2 regions of the Streptomyces sp. NPDC001231 genome follow, and region 2 is predicted to be linked to the other one. Evidence: riboswitches for the same ligand, from Rfam matches in the RefSeq annotation. Region 2 holds a riboswitch; the other holds the start of a gene.
What was found. A riboswitch is a leader RNA that binds a small molecule or an ion and turns the genes downstream of it on or off. The one in region 2 is predicted to bind ZMP and ZTP.

Region 1 (10,822 bases), on a different contig from region 2:
TCGGTCCCGGCGGCGGAGGGCACGGCGGCGACCGGGTGGCCGCCACGACGAGCGGTACCCCGGCCACGTCCGCACCGCCCCCGAGCACGTACGCCTCACCGGAACCGGACACCGGGACGCCGTCCCCGTCGGCCGACGAGCTTCCGGCCGGCTACACCGCCTACGACGACCCGGAGGGCTTCCGCATCGCCGTGCCCGACGGCTGGCAGCACCAGCGGTCCACCGTGAGCTCCCAGTACGGGATGGACGTCGTCAACTACCGTGATTCCACGGGCCGTCACCGGCTCCAGGTGTACGAGGTGCAGGAGTCCTCCCCGGACGAGTCGTTCGACCTGTACCTGTCCGCGGACGTGCCCAAGCCCCCGGGCTTCCGGACGCTGTCCCGGGTGAACCTGGACAGCGGCGACTTCACCGGCTCCCGGCTGGAGTACCTGGCCGACTCCCTCAGGGGCGAACCGGACATCGGCACCTGGCACGTCGTGGACGAACGCTTCCGGGCCGCCGACGGCAGGCTGTACGCGCTCGCGTCCTACGGCCCCGAATCCGACGGCCGCGACGACGAGCAGGAGGTCCTCAGCGCGGCGCTGGACTGGTTCTGTCCGTCCTCCGCCACCTGCGCAGACTGATCCACCGCCGCTCCCGACACCCGCGCGTCTTCCTTTTTGTCCAGCAATTTCCCCGACTTCCGTGACTCGGAGCATGTCCGGTCATCGGTAGGGCATGGACCTCGAGGAAGGGGGCAGGTGCCCGCTCACTCCCCCTGCGCAGGGCGCGACGTGACGCAGGTCAACTGAGCAGGAGCGGAAGGCCGTACCGATCATGGCGGACAGTGCGGGACATGGTGCGCGCGGCACTATCCACGCGGGCGGGGAGTGGCGCGAGGCGATCGGCGGCGCGACACGCGAGATCCTCGACCCCGCGGACGCGGCTCCGTTCGCCGTGGTCGCGGAGGGTGACGAATAGGACGCGGACGTGGCCGTTGAGGCCGCCGCCGTACCTTCGACGGCGGCGAGGGTGCCTTCAGGGTGCCTTCCGCTACTTCGCCGACCTCGTCGCCGCGGAAGCCGACGTATCTCGCCAAGAGGACGCGGCCAAGGTCGCCTGCGCCCACCCGCACACGGCGCTGCGCAAGTACCTCAACGCCGACTTCGCCCGGTCCGGCGGCGCGGCGGCCGCCTTCCTGAAGAAGTTCAAGTGGACCACCGAGGACCAGAACCAGGTCTCCTTGATGATCGCCGACCGGAAGCTCACCCCGGCCGAGGCGGCGAAGAAGTGGGTGGACGGCCACCGGTCCACATGGAAGGCGTGGCTGCCCTGAGCGCGGACGGGGCCCGCCGGGCCTCCCGGTCCAGGGGCCCGGCCGGACCCTGGACCGGGGTCGTCACTTGTACTGCCCCGGCGTGTAGTGGCCCGGGACCGCGCGGGCCGTCACACCGAACCGGTTCCAGGCGTTGATCACCGTGATCGAGGCGATCAAGTGGGCCAGCTCGGCCTCCTCGAAGTGCGCGGCCGCCCTCTCGTACACCTCGTCCGGCACGAAGCCGTCGGTGAGGACCGTGATGGCCTCGGTCAGCTCGATCGCAGCGAGCTCCTTCTCCGTGTAGAAGTGCCGCGACTCCTCCCAGGCACCGAGCTGCACGATCCGCTCCACGCTCTCGCCGGCCGCGAGCGCGTCCTTGGTGTGCATGTCCAGGCAGAACGCGCAGTGGTTCAGCTGCGAGGCCCGGATCTTGACCAGCTCGCGCAGCCGCGGTTCCAGGCCCTGTCCCGCGGCCGCGTCCAGCCGGACCATCGCCTTGTAGACCTCGGGGGCGTGCTTGGCCCACTGCATACGGGGCTCGTGCTCGGGTGCGTACGCGGGGGCGCCTTCGGTGGTGTCCGTGTGTTCGCCGGTGTTCGTCGTCGTAGCCATACGCCCGACCCTATGAGCGAAGCAGCCCAGGAGTATGGTCCATTTCCATGGCGGAATCATGGGCCACTCTGGGCGTCGACCTGCATCTGGAACCGGCCGGTCCCGGTGTGCGCCGCGGCCTCACCGACGCCCTGCGCGAGGCGGTCCGCACCGGCCGTCTGGCCCCTGGAACCCGGCTGCCCTCCTCCCGGACCCTCGCCGCCGACCTGGGCATCGCCCGCAACACGGTCGCCGATGCCTACGCCGACCTGGTCGCCGAGGGCTGGCTCACCGCCCGCCAGGGCTCGGGCACACGCGTGGCCATGGGGGCACCCGCCTCGCCGTTCGGGCCGTCGCCGAGCGCGGACGTCCGGCAGACCGGCGCGGCACGCCACCCGCGCGAACGCCCCCGCCCCGTCCACGATCTCGTCCCCGGCACCCCGGACCTCGCCTCCTTCCCCCGCACCCAGTGGCTCAAGGCCGCCCGCCGTGCCCTGGCCGCCGCCCCCCACCACGCCCTCGGCTACGGCGACCCGCGCGGCCGGCCCGAACTGCGCACCGCGCTGGCCGGCCATCTCGCCCGGGTCCGGGGCGTCCGCACCGACCCCGACCACCTGCTGGTGTGCGCGGGCTTCTCACACGGACTGCGGATCCTCGGCACGGTGCTGCGGGCCCGCGGCGTCACCACGGTCGCCGTCGAGTCGTACGGCCTCGACGTGCACTGGGACCTCCTGACCCGCGCGGGCCTGCGCACCCTTCCCCTGCCCTTCGACGAACTCGGCACGGTCACCGGCGAACTGAGCGGCCCCGGAGCGGTCCTGCTCACCCCCGCCCACCAGTTCCCGATGGGCGTGCCCCTGCACCCCGACCGGCGCGCGGCCGTGACGGACTGGGCCCGGCGCACCGGCGGCCTGATCCTGGAGGACGACTACGACGGCGAGTTCCGCTACGACCGCCAGCCCGTCGGCGCGCTCCAGGGACTGGACCCCGACTGCGTGGTCTACCTGGGCACGGCGAGCAAGTCCCTGGCCCCCGGCCTGCGCCTGGCCTGGATGGCGCTGCCCCCCTCCCTCATGGCGGAGGCCACGGCCGCCAAGGGGCCCTCCGACACCTGCGGGGTGTTCGACCAGTTGACGCTCGCGGAGTTCATCACCTCCGGCGCCTACGACCGCCATGTGCGCTCGGCCCGCCTTCGCTACCGCCGCCGCCGCGACACCCTGGTCGAGGCCCTCGCCACCCGCGCGCCCGACGTCCGCCCCACCGGCATCGCCGCCGGACTGCACGCCGTGCTGCGCCTGCCGCCCGGCACCGAAGCCGCGGTGGTCCAGGCGGCCGCCTGGCAGGGCCTCGCCCTCCACGGACTGTCCCGCTTCCACCACGAGCAGGCCGCCGTGGCACCGTTGGACGCCCTGGTCGTCGGCTACGGCACCCCGCCGGACCACGCGTGGGCGGCGGCCCTGGACGCCCTGTGCCGGGTGCTGCCCTGACGGCCCGCCGGGCGGCCCGTCGGGCGGTGATCACCCCTCCTCGGCAGGCACCTTCTCGACCGGTCCTTCCTCGGCCGGCGCCTCCCTGAACCGCGCCAGAGCCAGGGCGCCCGCCACCGCCACCGCGAAGCCGAGCACCGCGAGCCAGGCCAGGCCCTCGCGGGTGCGGTCGCCCAGCCACACCACCCCGATCGCCGCGGGGCCGATCGTCTCGCCGATGACCATGCCCGCGGTGGCCGTGGTCACCGAACCGCGCTGGAGGGCCGAGGTCAGCAGCAGGAAGGCGGCTCCCCCGCCGAGGAGCAGGGCGTAGGCCGCCGGGTTGGTGAACAGCGCCGACGGGGCGAGCGAGTCGATCAGCCGCACCGACACCTCGACCACGCCGAACCCGAAGCCCGCGCCCAGGCCCAGCAGCAGGGCACGGACGCGTTCGGGCAGGCGGCCGGCGACCGCTCCGAGCAGCAGCACGGCCAGCGCCGCCCCGAGCATCGCCCACTTCAGCGCCGCCGAGCCGTCCTCGCGGCCCTCCGTGCCCGAGGCCAGCCCCAGCATGGCCAGACCGGCGCAGACGACGCCCACCGCCGACCACTCCACCGCGCTCAGCCGCACCCGCAGCAGCCGGGACGCGGTCACCGCCGTCACCGCGAGGCTGGCGGCGAGGGCCGCGCCGACCACGTAGATCGGCAGTGAGCGCAGGGCCGCGATCTGGAGCAGGAACCCGAGGCCGTCCAGGCCCAGGCCCGCCAGGTACCGCCACTGCCGCACCGCGCGCAGCAGCAGCGCCGCGTCCCCGCCCCCGCCGGTGTCCGCCGCGGCGCGCGCGGCGATGGCCTGGAGCACCGTCGCCGTGCCGAAACACACCGCCGCACCGAGCGCGCACACCATTCCGAAGAGCACGAAGCGACTCTAGGGGAGCGGTGGATCCGCGCGCCGCCCGATCCGGCCGCACGCACCACCCGCTCCGGCCGGGCTCCGAGTCACCCCGCTACGCGCCGAGCACCGCCCGCAGCTGGGACAGTCCCCAGTCCAGGTCCTCCTCGCCGATCACCAGCGGCGGGGCGATCCGGATCGTCGAGGTGTGGGTGTCCTTCACCAGGACGCCCCGGTCCATCAGCTTCCGGGCGACCTCCCGCCCGGTACCCAGCGAACGGTCGACGTCCACGCCCGCCCACAGCCCGCGTCCGCGCACCGCCCGCACCCGGCCCGTGTCGGCCAGCCGCTCCAGCTCGCGGTGCAGATGCTCGCCCAGCTCCGCGGCCCGTGCCTGGAACTCGCCCGAGCGCAGGATCGCGATCACCTCCAGCGCCACCGCGCACGCCAAAGGGTTCCCGCCGAACGTCGACCCGTGCTCGCCCGGCCGGAACACGCCGAGCACCTCCCGCGAGGACACCACCGCCGACACCGGCACGATCCCGCCGCCCAGCGCCTTCCCGAGCACGTACACATCCGGCACCACCCCCTCGTGCTCGCACGCGAAGGTACGGCCGGTGCGCCCGAGCCCCGACTGGATCTCGTCGGCGACGAACAACACGTTCCGCTCCCGTGTCAGCTCCCGCACCGCCGGCAGATAACCGGCCGGCGGCACCAGCACCCCCGCCTCGCCCTGGATCGGCTCCAGCAGCACGGCGACCGTGTTCTCCGTCATCGCCGACCGCATCGCCGTGAGGTCCCCGTACGGCACGATCTCGAAACCCGGCGTGTACGGCCCGAAGTCCGCCCTGGCCTGCGGGTCGGTGGAGAAGCTGATGACCGTCGTCGTCCGGCCGTGGAAGTTGTTGCCCGCGACCACGATCTTCGCCATCTCCGCGGGCACGCCCTTGACCCGGTAGCCCCACTTCCGGGCCGTCTTCACCGCCGTCTCCACCGCCTCGGTGCCCGTGTTCATCGGCAGTACCGACTCCATGCCGCACAGCTCCGCCAGCTGTTCGCAGAACGCCGCGAACCGGTCGTGGTGGAAGGCCCGCGAGGTCAGTGTCACCCGCTCCATCTGCGCCTTGGCCGCCTCGATCAGCCGCCGGTTGCGGTGCCCGAAGTTCAGCGCCGAGTAGCCGGCCAGCAGATCGAGGTACCGGCGGCCCTCCACGTCCGTCATCCACGCGCCCTCCGCCGTGGCGATCACCACGGGCAGCGGGTGGTAGATGTATGCGCTGTGGGCGTCGGCGGTGGCGATGAGGTCTTCCGTGGCGGTCACGGCGGCTCCCGAGGACGAGGGTCGCCTCCCGGGAAGGGGAGGTTGTCCTCCTTCCTATCCTCGCTCGCATGGCGGACGCGGGAACTGCGCCGTGGGGTGCGCCCGGTAGGCTGACGACGGGCCGTGACTGGCGCGCTGGGATGGGACCGACCATCAGGGAGCGGCCCGAGCGGAAAGTGTGCCGTGCGCCTGGGCCGTAACGTGAACGTCGACGCCACGTCCGGAGGTCCCGATGCCTGAGAACACCGCGCCCCTGTCCAACGAGTCCACCGCCTTCCGCGCCGCCCTCGACGTGATCCGCGCCGTCGAGCCGCGCGTGGCCGACGCCATCGGCCAGGAGGTCGCCGACCAGCGCGAGATGCTCAAGCTGATCGCCTCCGAGAACTACGCCTCCCCGGCCACCCTGCTGGCCATGGGCAACTGGTTCAGCGACAAGTACGCCGAGGGCACCATCGGCCGCCGCTTCTACGCCGGCTGCCGCAACGTCGACACCGTCGAGTCGTTGGCCGCCGAGCACGCCAAGGAACTCTTCGGCGCCCGTCACGCCTACGTCCAGCCGCACTCCGGCATCGACGCCAACCTCGTCGCCTTCTGGGCCGTCCTCGCCCAGCGCGTGGAGGCCCCCGCACTGGAGAAGGCCGGGGTCCGCCAGGTCAACGACCTCTCCGAGGCGGACTGGGCCGAACTGCGCCAGGCCTTCGGCAACCAGCGCATGCTCGGCATGTCCCTGGACGCCGGCGGACACCTCACCCACGGCTTCCGCCCGAACATCTCCGGAAAGATGTTCGATCAGCGCTCCTACGGCACCGACCCGGCCACCGGCCTCCTCGACTACGAGGCCCTGCGCGCCTCCGCCCGCGAGTTCAAGCCGCTGATCATCGTCGCCGGCTACTCCGCCTACCCGCGCCTGGTGAACTTCCGCATCATGCGCGAGATCGCCGACGAGGTAGGCGCCACGCTCATGGTCGACATGGCCCACTTCGCGGGCCTGGTCGCCGGCAAGGTTCTCACCGGCGACTTCGACCCGGTCCCGCACGCGCAGATCGTCACCACCACCACCCACAAGTCCCTGCGCGGCCCCCGCGGCGGCATGGTCCTGTGCGACGACTCCCTCAAGGACCAGGTCGACCGGGGCTGCCCGATGGTCCTCGGCGGCCCCCTTCCGCACGTCATGGCCGCCAAGGCGGTCGCCCTGGCCGAGGCCCGGCAGCCCTCCTTCCAGGACTACGCCCAGCGCATCGTCGACAACTCCCGCGCCCTGGCCGAGGGCCTGACGCGCCGCGGTGCCACCCTCGTCACCGGCGGCACCGACAACCACCTCAACCTGATCGACGTCGCCTCCTCCTACGGCCTCACCGGCCGTCAGGCCGAGGCCGCCCTGCTCGAGTCCGGCATCGTCACCAACCGCAACGCGATCCCGGCCGACCCCAACGGCGCCTGGTACACCTCCGGCATCCGCATCGGCACCCCCGCGCTGACCACCCGTGGTCTGGGCATCGCCGAGATGGACGAGGTCGCCGGCCTGATCGACCGCGTCCTGACGGCCACCGAGCCCGGCACCACCGGCAAGGGCACCCCGTCCAAGGCCCAGCACGTCCTCGACCCGAAGATCGCGGACGAGATCTCCCACCGGGCCACGGACCTCGTGGCGGGCTTCCCCCTCTACCCGGAGATCGACCTCGGCTGACCCGTCCCCGCACGGGACTCACACGGCACAGGGCTCGCAGGGCTCGTAGGACTCGCAGGGCACATGGCTCACAGGTCGATCAGCTCCTGACGTGGTTCCTCCCGCGGCGGCCCGGCACCGCGCCGGGCCGCCGCGCGGCATATCAGCAGCGTGCCGCCGGCCCCGCGGCCAGCCCGCCGGCCGCCCACCACAAGTGTTCACCCCGGCCGCCCGGAGTGCTGCCGGACGGCGCACCGTCCGTGTCGTCCAGCAGCCCCGTGGGGGCCAGCCGTTCGTACAGGTCCCGCGGCGCCCGGTGCCAGCGGATGTCGTCGTCCTCCACGTCCGGGGCCAGGTCCGAGCGCACCCACGGTGTGCCGTCCTCCGCCACGATCACCTGATCCTGCCGCTCCACGGCCACATCCCCTCCCGGCGGCCTGCTCGTCACCGGCCATCCCCCGACCCCGGTCAGCCCCCACACCACGGTCACCCGCACCCCTGGATGCCGCCCCCGCGCCCAGGTGTCCGGCACCGGCTCCGTCCCCGTGTACGCCGGGCGCAGCAACTCCCGGAGCAGGGCGAAGTCGCGATCGCCCAGGTGCAACGCCCGGGTCCGCCCCGAGCCGCCCGCGACGACCAGGGCCACATCGGGCGCACGCGGCGCACCGCCCCCGTCCGAGGCCGCCGCGACCGGCGGCACCCCGCACAGCAGCACCCCCACTCCGACCACCGTCACCGGCAGCACCGAGATCAGCCATGGCGCCGAGCGCCCGCCGCGCAGTGCCATCCGACCGCCCCCTTCCGTTCTCCCACGCACGTGTCTCGTCCTCGGCACGCGCCCTACACGTCCCGCAGTTCCTGCCGGGGCCCCGGGTCCCGCTCCCGCCGCAGGCGGTCGAGCGGAAGCCTCGAGGCGAAGGGCCGCAGCACCAGCGCGAGCACCGCCCCGCCTGCCGCTCCCGGTATCGCCCACCACCAGTCGGTGCCATCGCCACCCGCGGCCGGCACACTCACCCGCACCGTCTGCGTCCCCTCGTCCGCGTCGGGACCGGTGGTGTCCGGCGTGGCCGTCTCCGCCTGCCACGGCGCCGGGAAGATACCGGTGTACCCCTGGCCCGAGGCCGAGGCCTTGCCCATCACGCCCAGCTTCGTGAGCAGGGCACGCAGCCGGGCCGGCTGCTCGGCGCGGTGCCAGTACCCGTTCGTGGACTCGGGCACGTTCGCCGCCGTGTGGATCCAGACGGCGCTTTCGCCGGTCACCGGGAAGACCCGGTCGAGTCGCCACGGTGATATGTCGTGCGCCAGCCAGGTCACGTTGATCTGCCGGGCATGGACCAGGTCGGCCTCGGGCGGTTTGTCGCGGCTGCCCGAGCCCGCCGGGCCCAGGAGGCTCTCCAACTGCCCATACTCCTTCGCGGAGTAGTACAGCGCGCCGGCCTCCCCGCTCTGCGGCGAGGTCACCAGCACGCTGGTCGGACCGCCCGCCGCAGCGGAGGACGCGCCCCACACCATCACGGCGAGCACCGTCGTCAACGCGCCCATGAGCGCGGTCAGTTCACGAACCCTCCACCTGCCCATCCGAACCCCCACCGGCCGAATCCGGCGCGGCCCGCCCCGGGCCGCGCATCACTTCTGGTACACCGCCCGGCCCGCCCGGGTTCCCACCCCGCGTCACCGACCTGTCCGGTCACGCTCACCTAGGGCGAAGGCCGCCCGGAAGTCCCGGACTCCAGCACGTCCGACCGGGCGATCCGCGTCGCGCGCGCCTTCGACGCCACTCCCTCCAGCCGGAGCGTCACGGCGTCGTCGCCCCTCCCGCGCATCCACAGCAGGGTCGGACCGGCGGTGCGCTCGCTCCGGGTGAAGCGGTGGCCGTCGGCGTCCATCAGCCAGAAGCCGAGCAGATGCGGTCTCGGGAACCACAGGGCGGTGTCCTGAACGCCATCGGCCGACGTCGTGTGCAGCGGGATCCACTCCGGTGGTTCCCGCAGGCTCTTGACGAAGCTGACGTCCAGCCGCTCCGGGAACTCGTCGAGCCGTATCGTCCGTCCCTGTTCGTGCCAGCACAGGGTCACCAGGAACCGCCCCCGCGGCTCGGCGGTCACCGTCACCGCGTCCGGCACGCCGAGCGCGTCCGGCACCAGGGGCTCGAAACCGGCCTGCCGCCGGGCCTGCTCCAGGGACAGCGAGCGGCCGCAGCCGGGTACCTCGGCGCCGGGTGAGGGCACCGCCGACGGGTCGTACCGCACCTCGACGCCGGCGAAGCCGAACCAGTCGAGGACCGCCGCCCGCACCGGGGGAGTGAGCGCGAGGACCGTCAGCAGACCGCACAGGGCCGCCGTCAGCGAACGCCATCGCGTCCGCGTCCAGCGCCGCACCGCCCGCAGCCGCTCACCGGCACCCGCCGGCTCGGCCACCGGTACCGGCACCTGATCGGCCAGTATCTGCTGAAGCACCCGCTCCACCATCGACTCGGGTCCCGTCGCCGGACCCGCCGCCCCGGGCGCGTCCAGCGACCGCCCGAGCGCCCGCAGCTCCTCCGGCAGCCCGGGGACCCCCGCCCCCTCCTGTTCACGCACGCTCCTCACCTCCTTCCCGGGACCGGACGTCCGGCAGCAGCCGGCCCAGCTTGCGCAGGGCGCGGTTGAGACGGGACTTCACCGTGCCGCGGGGCCAGCCCAGGGCCTGGGCGGTCTCCGACTCCTCCATCTCCAGCAGATAGCGGTAGGTGACGACCAGACGGTGCTCCTCGCTCAGCTGTTCCAGCGCGGCCAGCAGGGCGGCGCGGCGCTCCGCGCGCAGCGTCGCCACCGCGGGGTCCGCCGACTCCGGTATCAGCGGCTCGGCCTCCACGAACGCCGCCTCCCGGCCGGCGAGCGTGCGCCGCCGGGCCGCGGCGCGCACTGTGTTCCTCGTCTCATTGGCGACGATCGACAGCAGCCACGGCTTGAAGGCCGAGCCGTCCCTGAACCGGCCCAGGGCGCAGTACGCCTTGACGAAGGCCTGCTGCACCACGTCCTCCGCGTCCGCCCCCGCCCCGAGCGCGGTGGCCGCCCTGAGCGCGATGCCCGTATGGGCCCGCACCAGCTCCGCGTACGCCTCCGGCTCTCCGGCGCGTACGCGTGCGATCACCGCGGCCTCATCGACGATGCGGCCCCCCTCCCGCGTTCTCACACCCTTGTTACACCGCGCGGGACGATTCGGTTCCCACCTGTTTCCGGCCGGTTCCGGATCGGGCCCCCGTACCTGAGAGAATGGTGAGCATGGCGACTGACCGACCCCGCGTGCTCTCCGGAATCCAGCCCACCGCCGGATCGTTCCACCTCGGCAACTACCTCGGCGCCGTCCGTCAGTGGGTGGCCCTTCAGGAGACCCACGACGCCTTCTACATGGTCGTCGACCTGCACGCGATCACGGTCCCGCAGGACCCGGCCGAGCTGCGTGCCAACACCCGGCTCGCCGCCGCCCAGCTCCTGGCCGCCGGGCTGGACCCGGCCCGCTGCACGCTGTTCGTCCAGAGCCACGTCCCCGAGCACGCCCAGCTCGCCTGGGTCATGAACTGCCTCACCGGCTTCGGCGAGGCCGGC
Region 2 (10,822 bases):
AGGGGCGGTACGACGTTCTTCCAGCCGGTCACCAAGGCGCTGTCGGCGCTCGACGTGCGGCTGATCGTGTCCGACGCGCGGCAGGACACCGGGCAGAGCGCGGAGCCGTCCGCCCCGGCCACCCACAGCGCCATCGCCCCCGGCGCGGCCTCCCCCGGCTCCTCGGCGCCGGTGGCCGGCAGCGCCGACGGGACCACGCCGCTCTCCCGGCTCTCCGACCCCGAAAACGTCGGCCCCGGTCTCCTGATCATGGGGGGCAGTCTGATCGCCCTGGTGGCCACCCGCTGGATCCGCGCGGAACGGGACCGCAAGGCCTACCAGAGGTACTACTCGGCGACATGGAACTGACGGAAAGCACGGACGGCGGCGACGGCCGGACCGAAGACGGAGGTAGGAAGGAGAGGTCGGAGCCGGCTCAGGCCGCCCTGTCGGAGTGCGGGGCGGCCGCGGCCCACTCCATCACCAGGCGCTGGTACTCCTCGCGCTGCTCGGTGGTCAGTATCCCGCCCGACCTGCGCCACAGCGCCCGGATCTCCTCGTTGACCTCCGCGGCCGATCGCTCGGAGACGGGTTCAACACTGGTGGACATGCCGTGAAGCATATGCCGCCCGACGTGAAGGCGCTGTGAATAAGTACGAGCGATACAGACATATCGGACCGTGTCACTCATCACGTCAATTCGGCAGGTCACCGTCGTGAGTTCACACTCGACCGACGGGCCGCGGCGTCGGCCCGTACCTGTGCCGTCGGCCCGTGCCCGTGCCGTCAGGTGCCCGGCTTGCGCCCGTAGACGAACACGTCGTCGCCCTTCTTCAGCAGCGACCAGTACTTCTTGGCGTCCTTCGTCGTCATGTTGACGCAGCCGTGCGAACCCGGCGGGTTCCACATGCTCAGGCCGACGGAGTGGAAGGCCTGCCCGCCGTCGAAGAACTGACTGTAGGGCATCGGCACGTTGTAGACGGTCGAGACGTGGTCGATGTCCCGCCAGTAGATCTTCTTCAGGCCGGTGCGGGTCGTGTACCCCTTGCGTCCCGTGCGCACCGGCACCGGCCCGTAGACGAGCCGGCTGCCGTCCTGGATCCAGCTGAGCTGGAGGGTGAGGTCGACACAGGCTATGCGGCCCTTGTTGACCGGGCACTTGCCGCTCTTGTTGGGCTTCTTGCCGACGGCCTTCTGCTTGTTCATGAGGTTCATCACGCCCCAGGTGACGGAACCCGCGTAGCCGATGTTCGGCGTGATGCCGTGCTTGTTCTGGAAGGCCCGGATGGCCTTGCAGTCGGCGGCCGACTGCCGTCCGTCGACCGGCCGCCCGAGGAACTTCTCCACCTGCTTCTGGTACGGCCCCGCCTGCGTCGTGCAACTCGCCGCCTGCGCCGGTGCGGTACCGAGCGCGAGCGTGAGCGGCGCCACCAGTCCCGTGACGCCCAGTACGACCACTCCCCGCCTGCCGATGTCCCTCATAACGGCCTTGCCCCCTAGGTGCGTTCCGGCACTTCCCGACACCTAGACCCGTGGCGGGGCACATCGGTTGCAAAGCGGCGCGTGCCGAGACGAAACGGTGACACGCGCCCGGCGGTCGAGGCCGGGTCCGGGTCCGGGTCCGGGCCCGCTCAGGTGTCCCCCTCCTCCCGCTCCTCCTGAACGGCCGCGCGGAAAGCGGTGTTGACCGCGGTGAGGCCGCCGTCGACGGTCAGGGTGGTGCCGGTGATCCAGGCCGCGTCGCGGGAGGCGAGGAAGGCCACCGCGGCGGCGATGTCCTCCGGTTCGCCGACCCGGCCCAGCGGGTACAGGCCGCGGACGCGGTCGAGTTCGGCCTCCCGTCCCTCCCAGGCCGAGGTGCGGACCGTGCCCGGCACCACCAGGTTGACGCGGACGCCGCGGGAGGCGGCGTGTCCGGCGAGGGTGCGGGTGAGCGAGGCCAGCCCCGCCTTCGCCGCGCTGTAGCCGTGGTTGCCGAAGTCCTGGACGCCGTTGACCGAGCCGATGCTGACGATCGCTCCCCTGCCGCCCGCCGCCAGGTGGGGCAGGGCGGCGCGGCAGCAGCGGTAGGCACCGGTCAGGGTGATGTCGAGGTCGCGGGCCCACACCGCTTCCGGGTCGTCCTCGAACAAGGGGGTGTCGGGCGTGCAGTGGGCCGCGCAGTTGACCAGGACGTCGAGGGATCCGAAGACCTGGACGGCCAGGTCCACGGCCGCCTGGACCGCGTCCCGGTCCGCGACGTCCAACGCGTGCGCCCGCGCCGTGAGTCCGCGCTCACGCAGCGCCGCCGCCGTGTGCTCCGCCACGTCCCCGTCCAGGTCGGTGACCAGGACCCCGGCCCCCTCCTCGGCCAGCCTGCGCGCGGTGGCAGCGCCGATGCCCCGGCCCGCGCCGGTGATGAGAACCCCGTGTCCGTCGAACCGCCCACTGTCCGTCATGCGCCGAACCTACTTCCCCGAAGGGCCTCTCGGGCAGTCGGCGCGCAGCATCTCGTCGCTCCCGCGACCACCGCAACTCCCCACGCCCGTCCACGTCGTGGCCGGCGGGCCGGGAGATGCGACGCCGTGGTCGGAGCGGGGCCCGGTCAGCGGTAGCCGGTCGGGTCGGCGGGCCGGCCGGCGTCCTGGACCTCGACGAGGTACCGCCAGGCGTCGGGGCGGCTGCCGTCCAGGTCGGTGAAGCCGTAGTCCTGGGCGAGCCCGCCGCTGGAGAGGGAACGGCCGTTCCAGCGGGCCGCGTCCGGGTCCGCGGCCAGGGCGGCCACGGCGCGGCCCACATAGCGCGGGGTCTCGGAGATGGCGAAGTGCGGGACGCGGTCCAGGGCTTCGCGCCAGTTGTCCTCCCGGACCCCGAAGTGGTCGAGCATCAGCTCCGAGCGCAGCCAGCCGGGGGTGAGGGCCACCGCCGTGGCGCCGCGCGGGCCGAGTTCGTGGCCGAGTGCGAAGGCCATGCGCAGGACGGATGCCTTGGCGAGGTCGTAGAAGAAGTTGACGCGGTAGGTGTCCCGGTTGTACTCGGCGGTGCCGTCGGTCATCTCCACCACCAGGCCACCGGGGTGACGCAGCAGCAGTGGCAGGGCGTGATGGCTGGTGATCGCGTGTGTCTCCACCGCGAGCCGGAGCAGCCGCAGCCCCTTGTCGAGGTCGTGCTCCCACACCGGGGTGTCCCACGCGAAGAGGTGCTCCGCGCCCCAGATGTCGTTGACGAGGACGTCGAGACGGTCCTGCTCGCGCGCGATGCGGTCCACCAGGGCGCGGACCTGGCCGGGCTCCAGATGGTCGGCCGGTACGGCGATGCCGTGGCCGCCGGCCTCGGTGACCAGGTCGGCGGTGTCCTCGATGGTCTCGGGGCGGTCGTACTCCGAGCGGCGGGCGCGGGTGGTGCGTCCGGTGACGTAGACGGTGGCGCCGGCCGCGCCGAGCTCCACCGCGATTCCCCGTCCCGCTCCCCGCGTCGCCCCCGCGACCAGCGCGACCTTGCCTTCCAGTGGGCCCGGCATGTCCGACCTCCCGATGCGTCTTCCGTCGATGCCGTCATCGAGAGTGCCGGGGAAACCGGACACCTTCTGTCGCCTTTCGGCGCGGGAATCGGTGAAACGCGGGCGGGCCGCACGAGCGCCTTCCGGTCTCGTGCGGCCCGCCACCCGGGCTCCCGGCCCGGTTCTCCCGCGTCAGTGCCCGCGGGCGATCCACTCCTCCAGGTGCGGGGCCTCGGCGCCGATGGTGGTCGCGTCGCCGTGGCCGGTGAGGACCTTCGTCTCGGGCGGCAGTGTCAGCAGACGGTCGCGGATCGAGTCGATGATCGTCGGGAAGTGGGAGTAGGAACGGCCGGTGGCACCGGGACCGCCCTGGAAGAGCGTGTCGCCGGTGAAGACCACGCCGAGTCCGGGGTCGTACAGGCAGATCGCGCCCGGGGCGTGGCCGGGCGTGTGCAGGACCTTCAGGTCGGCGCCGGCCGCCTCGATGACCTGGCCGTCGACCAGGTGCTCGTCGGGGTCCCGGTTCGGGTGGGTCATCTTCCACAGCGGCAGGTCGTCGGCGTGCAGCCAGATCGTCGCGCCGGTGAGGTCGGCGAGCGCCGGGGCGGCGTTGACGTGGTCGTTGTGGGCGTGGGTGCACACGATGGCGGTCAGCCGGCGGTCGCCGACCGCGGCGGCGATGGCCTCGGCGTCGTGGGCGGCGTCGATGACGACGGCCTCATGGTCGTCGCCGACGATCCACACGTTGTTGTCGACGTCCCAGGTGCCACCGTCGAGCGTGAACTGCCCGGAGGTGACGAGGCGTTCGATACGGGCGGCCATCAGAGCACCACCACCGAGCGCAGCACGTCGCCGTGGTGCATCCGCTCGAACGCCTTCTCCACCTCGTCCAGTTGGATGGTCTCGGTGACGAACTTGTCCAGCGGCAGGCGTCCTTGCAGGTGCAGGTCGATGAGCATCGGGAAGTCCCGGGAGGGCAGGCAGTCGCCGTACCAGCTCGACTTCAGCGCCCCGCCGCGTCCGAAGACGTCCAGCAGCGGCAGTTCCAGCTTCATCTCCGGGGTCGGCACGCCGACCAGGACGACCGTGCCTGCCAGGTCACGGGCGTAGAAGGCCTGCCGGTACGTCTCGGGGCGGCCGACCGCCTCGATGACGACATCGGCGCCGAAGCCGCCGGTCAGCTCGCGGATGGCCTCGACCGGGTCGTTCTCCTTGGAGTTGACCGTGTGCGTGGCGCCCATGGTGCGGGCGGTCTCCAGCTTGCGGTCGTCGATGTCGACGGCGATGACCTTCGCCGCGCCCGCCAGGTACGCACCGGCGATCGCCGCGTCGCCGACACCGCCGCAGCCGATGACGGCGACCGAGTCGCCGCGGCCGACGTTGCCGGTGTTGATCGCCGCGCCGATGCCGGCCATCACGCCGCAGCCCAGCAGCCCGGCCACCGCCGGGGAGACCGACGGGTCGACCTTGGTGCACTGACCGGCCGCCACCAGGGTCTTCTCGGCGAACGCGCCGATCCCCAGCGCCGGGGAGAGTTCGGTGCCGTCGGTCAGGGTCATCCGCTGCCGCGCGTTGTGGGTGTCGAAGCAGTACCAGGGCCGCCCGCGCAGACAGGCACGGCACTTGCCGCACACGGCCCGCCAGTTGAGGATGACGAAGTCCCCGGGCGCGACGTCGGTGACGTCGTCGCCGACCGACTCCACGACGCCCGCGGCCTCGTGGCCGAGGAGGAACGGGAACTCGTCGTTGATTCCGCCCTGCTTGTAGTGCAGGTCGGTGTGGCAGACGCCGCAGGCCTGGATCCGCACGACGGCCTCTCCCGGCCCCGGATCCGGCACGACGATCGTCTCGACCCGCACCGGTTCGTTCTTGCCGGGTGCGATCACGCCGCGCACTTCCTGCGCCATGGTGGTGGTCCCTTCCGTCGAGCGGTGTACGTCCCCCGACCCTACGTCCGACTGATCGGTAAGGGACACCGAGGGGCCTCTGATCTGCGGGGACGGGCGGGGCGCGGGGGCCCGGCCCGCGGGGCGGAGGATCAGTGCTGGATGGGGGGAACCGGCCCGAAGACCGGCGAGACCAGGCCGGTGACCTGGCTCAGCCGGCCCACCTGGTTGAGATCGCGTACGCGGTCGGCCCCGGAGAGCTGTTCACAGACCGTGGGCAGTTCGGCCCGGTGGTCGGCCGGGACGCCGGTCCCGGGGAGCGAGCCGAGCAGGCCGAGGGGCTGGAGCCCGCCGACGGACGGGGCGCCCGCGGCGCTCGCGGGCAGCGCGGTCAGGCCCGTGACCGAGACGGCGAGTCCGACGGCGGCGACGATGCGGCGAGTGCGGATCATGCCCTCGGCAACACCGTCCGGGCCCGCCCGGACACGGGCCCGCGGCCGCGCTCACCCGTCAGGCTCAGCGCCCGGACCGGGCTTGCCGCGCCCGCCGGGGCGGAGGAGTCTCGAACTGTGAGGCCCGCCGCGGCCCGTCCCTCCCAAGGGTCGCGGCCCTTGCAGGAGGTCCCGTCATGTCCACCTCGGCAAGCCCCGCTTTCGACACCGACACGCTCCGCCGCGGCATCGAAGGAGACACGGCGGACACGCTGCTGTCGCTCTACACGGACGACGCGGAGATCCGCATCGTGGACCGCGACACCCAGCCCAGCAACCCCAAGGTCCTGCACGGCCGGGACGAGATCGCCACGATGCTCCAGGACGTCTACGGCCGCGACATGACGCACCGGCTGGAGCAGTGCGTCGTGCAGGGCGACCATGCGGCGTACGTGGAGTCCTGCCAGTACGCGGACGGCGGCCGTGTCCTCGCGGAGTCCATGGTCTCGTTGCGCGACGGCAGGATCGCCGAGCAGATACTGATCCAGGCATGGGACGAATAGGCAGGAGAGCCGCGAGGTTCCAGGTCAGCTCCCGTCTGACCTGGACCTTCTCGGCCCGCGCCGGCCTGGGCCGGCCCCACTCGGCCCGGTCGCGCCGGCCGGGGCCCGCGACCGCGGTGTCCCGCCTGGCGTCCGCCGCGCTGGTCCGCTCGCTGCTGCGGGCGGCGCGGCCGCGTCCGGACCGTACGGCGTTGCGCGGCCTTCGACCGCGGCGGGCCGTGTCGGTTAGGGTGAGGCGGGGCCGTGACTGGCGCTGAGGTGGAGCACCACCGGGGAGCGGCCCACGCAGAGTCGTGAGCCGCGCGCCTGGGCAATTCCCCGAACGCCCAGGAGTGGACCATGTCCCAGGCCCGTCCGATGGACGGCACCGCGCTCGCCCGCCGTGTCGTCGAGGAGACCGCGCGGAAGGCCGCCGCACTCACCGAGCGCACCGGTACGACGCCCTGTCTGGCGACGGTGCTGGTCGGTGAGGACCCCGCCTCCGTCACCTACGTACGGATGAAGCAGAACCGCTGCCGCAAGGCCGGTATCGACTCCCGCCATGTGGCACTGCCGGCCGCGACCACCACCGAGGAACTCGTCGACACGCTGCGGTCGCTGTCCAAGGATCCCGCCGTGCACGGCATCCTGCTCCAGCACCCCGTCGGCGAGCACATCGACGAGCGGGCCGCGTTCGAGGCGATCGCGCCCGAGAAGGACGTCGACGGGGTCACCTGCGCCTCGTTCGCGGCGATGAGCTTCGGTCTGCCGGGGTTCGTGTCCTGCACGCCCGGCGGCATCCTGCGGCTGCTGGACGCGTACGACGTCGAGCTGCGCGGCCGGCGTGCCGTCGTGGTGGGCCGCAGCGCGATCCTCGGCAAGCCCGTGGGGATGCTGCTGCTCGCGCGGGACGCGACGGTGACGTACTGCCACTCGCGGACCGCGGACCTACCGGCCGCCGTGCGTGAGGCGGACGTCGTGGTCGCCGCGGTGGGCCGGCCCCGGCTCATCCGCGGCGAGGACGTCAAGCCCGGCGCCGTGGTGATCGACGCGGGCTACAACCCGGGCAACGTCGGCGACGTCGACTTCGACTCCGCCGTGGCGCGGGCCTCGCTGATCACCCCGGTGCCCGGTGGGGTGGGCCCGATGACGATCGCCACACTGCTGGAGCAGACCGTGACGGCCGCCGCCCGGCAGCTCGGGGTGTGACCGGCGTACCGGGGCCGGAACAGGGGTGCGACACCCCTCGGGTCGTTCACGGGCGGCGGGCGGCCGCGCGGCCATACTGACCGTCGTGCGCGTAGCGATCATGACGGCGGGATCCCGGGGCGACGTCGCCCCCTTCACCGGACTGGGGCACGGCCTGGCTCTCGCGGGTCACGAGGTCACCCTGGTCACGCACGGATGCTTCGAACCGCTGGTCGCGGGCTCGGGCCTCGGCTTCCACCCGCTGCCGGTGGACCCGCGGGCCGAGTTGGAGTCCTCGCGCGGCCGGGGACTCCACCGCAGCGCCTCCGGCACGGGCAAGGTGCTGCGGGCCGTGGGGCTGGTGCGGGCGGCCATCGCCCGGATGACGGACGATCTGATCGCGGCGGCCGAGAAGAGCGACGTACTGCTGCTCGCCGGCTCGCTCGGGCCGGTCGGGCACGCCATCGCCGAGGCGATGAACCTGCCCAGTATTGGCGCCCATCTGCAACCCCTCTCCCCCACAAGGGAGTTCGCGCCTCCGCTGCTGGGCGGCGGTCACTGGGGCGGAACTGCGAACCGCCTCGCCGGACATGGAGTGAACCTGGCCGTGGAACGGGTCTTCTCGGCGGCCGTACCCGCCGTGCGGACCCGGCTGGGGCTGCCGCCCGCCCGCGCGGGCACCGGCCGCCGCATCCGCCGGGGGCAGCGCCGGCCGGTGTACCACGGCTTCAGCCCGCTCGTGGTGCCCAGGCCCCACGACTGGCGCAGTGGGCTCCAGGTGTGCGGGTACTGGTGGCCGTACGACCGTTACACCCAACTCCCCGACGGCCTGTGGGACTTCCTCGACGCGGGCCCTCCGCCGGTCTACGTGGGGCTGGGCAGCGCCACCGTGCCCGACCCCGGGCGGCTCAGCGACACCATCGTGCGCGCGCTGCGCCGGGCCGGACTGCGCGGTGTGGTCCAGCGGGGCTGGGCCGGGCTGGAGGCGTCCGGCGAGGACATGCTGACCATCGGCGAGGTCCCGCACTCGGCCCTGTTCCCGCGGCTGGCGGGCGTGGTGCACCACGCCGGTGCGGGCACGACCGCGGCCGGGCTGCGGGCCGGCGTCCCCGCGGTGCCCGTGCCCGTCCAGTTCGACGAGGGCTTCTGGGCCGATCGTCTCGTCGGCCTCGGCGTGGCACCCTGCTCGGTTCCGCTGCGCGGCCTCACCGCGGACAACCTCGCCGCGGCCCTGGTCCGCGCCACCCGTGGCCACGGACATCGTGAAAGGGCACGGGCCCTGGGCGCCCGAATCCGCGAGGAGAACGGCCTTGCACCGGTCCTGAACGCGGTCGAACAACTCGCCCGCTAGGTGTATTGACCTGAGGCGTTGTTGGTCACATTCCCGTCGTCCGCCCGAAGGGCGGGCCGCGCGGCGTCCGGTGCGTGCGATCGCACGGCGCCGGAGCGCCCTCGTGGCGGAGCAACGTGGGCGATCGGGCAACGCGGCTGGGGTCCCCCCTGCTCGAAGAGCTCGGGGGAGTGCGTGCAAGGCGTCGCACGGCAGGCGGGATGTGACGACAGGGCCCAAGGGCGCCGTCCTCCGCCCGCCCCGGAGACCACCGGACGCCCGGCGACCGGCGGGACGGGGCGGCGGGCCCGTCCGGGGAATGTCGCGACCCGGCGGGTGCTCCGGCCGCGCCGGAGGCCGTCGGCGCTGCCGGTGGACTCCGCGGCGTGACGCGGCGACACGGGGCGCCGCCTCTCCGCCCACGCCCGAACCGCCACCACCGTGCCGCCCACCGCGTCCCGGACCCCGGAGGGTGGGTGCGAGGTCGTGGGCCGCGGCGGGCGGGCAGCCGGCCGTCATCGTCCCACCCGCTGTGTCAGGTTGAGCAGGTACTGCTTGCGGTCCAGTGGGTTGTGGTCGGTGCGTGGGCGTTCGGGGACCGTGTCGCCCGTGACCGGTGCGTAGTGGTCGAAGGCGCTCTCCAGGTCCCCCTCGCCGCGGGTCAGCCCCGGCAGGCGCTGCTCCAGCGCGTGCACCCGGGCGGCCGGGACGCCGCCCTCCAGGAGGCACACGGATCCGTGGGTGACGGTCGTCCGCGGCACGGCGCGCAGTGCGGACAGCACCGGCAGCAGGGCGCCGAGCGTGTCCGCCGGGACCTCGACGCGAAAGCGGTGCACCGGCTCGTGGACCAGCGTGCCCGCGCGGCGCAGCGCCTCGATCAGCACCAGCGGGGTCAGGCCCCGGAAGTCGGCCCCGGTGCTGGACATGCTCTTGTCGAAGCCCTGGTGGGCGTGGCTCTGCCGGGGCGAGTATCCGCTGTGGGTCAGGGTGACCGTGCAGTCGGTGACCTGCCAGCCGTGCAGCCCCTGCCCGAGGGTCTCGCGCACGGTGTCCTCCACCGCCTTGAAGAAGGCGTACGGCATCGAGCCCAGCTCGACCTCCAGGCGGAAGTCCACCCCGGAGCCGGCCGGCGCGGGGTCGACGCGCAGCCCGACGGTGGCCAGGAAGGGGTTGCCGTCCTTCTTGTTGAACTCCGCGGCCGCACCCGTGCCCACCGGCCGCTCGACGCACAGCGGGGTGGTCTCCCGGAAGGTGACACACAGCCCGAACTCGTCGGCGAGCGTGGCCTGGAGGACCTCCTTCTGCACCTCCCCGTACAGGGAGACGGAGGTCTCCTGCCGCACCTCGTCGTGGCGCAGCCCGATCAGCGGGTCCTGCTCGGCCAGCCGGGTGAGGGCGAGGTGCAGGGCCCCGCCGTCCACCCCGGGGCCCGGTACGACGACGGTCTCCAGGGTCGGCGGCGCGAAGAAGTGCTCGTAGACCTTGCCGGGCTCGCCGACCGTGTCGCCGATCCGGATGTCGGCCAGGCCCCACAGTCTGGCGATGCGGCCCGCGGACACGGCCTCGGCGCGGACCTCCGTGCCGTGGTCGGACACGCCGATCGCGGTGACCCTGCCCTCCGTGCGGGCGTCGCCGTAGGGGACGCGGTCCCGTACCCGGAGGGTGCCGGAGAACATCCGCGCGTACGCCACCTTCTCCCCCGCCGGACCCCGCTCGACCTTGAACACGGTGGCCGAGACGGGCCCGTCGGGGTCGCCGTCCGCGGCGGGCAGCAGTTCCTTGACGCCGCCGATCAGCGCGTCCACTCCGGCACCGGTGATCGCGGAGCCGAAGTACACCGGGTGCACGAGGGCCTGCCGGGTCTGGGCCGCGAGGGCGGCGCGCAGGTGGTCGGCTCGGAGGGTGCCGTCGACGTACGCGGCCAGCAGGTCGTCGTCGTGCTCGGCGAGGATGTCCGGCGCGGACGGGCCGAGGCCGGGCACGAAGCG

Region 1: another riboswitch for ZMP and ZTP. It lies ahead of ACFY3J_RS35840 (glycine hydroxymethyltransferase); the one in region 2 lies ahead of ACFY3J_RS05930 (bifunctional 5,10-methylenetetrahydrofolate dehydrogenase/5,10-methenyltetrahydrofolate cyclohydrolase).

The regions. Positions count from the first base shown of each region.
Region 1 covers NZ_JBIAXS010000045.1:15,277-26,098, forward strand. Annotated here, with positions in the region: gene ACFY3J_RS35805 (hypothetical protein) at 1-626, shown strand, start outside; gene ACFY3J_RS35810 (hypothetical protein) at 820-963, shown strand; partial or broken gene ACFY3J_RS35815 (glycine betaine ABC transporter substrate-binding protein) at 1,085-1,318, shown strand; gene ACFY3J_RS35820 (carboxymuconolactone decarboxylase family protein) at 1,382-1,912, opposite strand; gene ACFY3J_RS35825 (PLP-dependent aminotransferase family protein) at 1,960-3,378, shown strand; gene ACFY3J_RS35830 (hypothetical protein) at 3,409-4,263, opposite strand; gene rocD (ornithine--oxo-acid transaminase) at 4,364-5,569, opposite strand; ZMP/ZTP riboswitch at 5,683-5,771, shown strand; gene ACFY3J_RS35840 (glycine hydroxymethyltransferase) at 5,802-7,256, shown strand; partial or broken gene ACFY3J_RS35845 (hypothetical protein) at 7,325-8,022, opposite strand; gene ACFY3J_RS35850 (hypothetical protein) at 8,076-8,813, opposite strand; gene ACFY3J_RS35855 (hypothetical protein) at 8,933-9,814, opposite strand; gene ACFY3J_RS35860 (RNA polymerase sigma factor) at 9,807-10,367, opposite strand; gene trpS (tryptophan--tRNA ligase) at 10,499-10,822, shown strand, end outside.
Region 2 covers NZ_JBIAXS010000003.1:302,412-313,233, reverse strand. Annotated here, with positions in the region: gene ACFY3J_RS05975 (S1 family peptidase) at 1-348, shown strand, start outside; gene ACFY3J_RS05970 (hypothetical protein) at 416-601, opposite strand; gene ACFY3J_RS05965 (L,D-transpeptidase family protein) at 766-1,461, opposite strand; gene ACFY3J_RS05960 (SDR family NAD(P)-dependent oxidoreductase) at 1,611-2,417, opposite strand; gene ACFY3J_RS05955 (SDR family oxidoreductase) at 2,564-3,478, opposite strand; gene ACFY3J_RS05950 (MBL fold metallo-hydrolase) at 3,650-4,279, opposite strand; gene ACFY3J_RS05945 (S-(hydroxymethyl)mycothiol dehydrogenase) at 4,279-5,364, opposite strand; gene ACFY3J_RS05940 (hypothetical protein) at 5,496-5,795, opposite strand; gene ACFY3J_RS05935 (nuclear transport factor 2 family protein) at 5,972-6,337, shown strand; ZMP/ZTP riboswitch at 6,571-6,656, shown strand; gene ACFY3J_RS05930 (bifunctional 5,10-methylenetetrahydrofolate dehydrogenase/5,10-methenyltetrahydrofolate cyclohydrolase) at 6,677-7,525, shown strand; gene ACFY3J_RS05925 (glycosyltransferase) at 7,626-8,855, shown strand; gene ACFY3J_RS05920 (GTP-binding protein) at 9,350-10,822, opposite strand, start outside.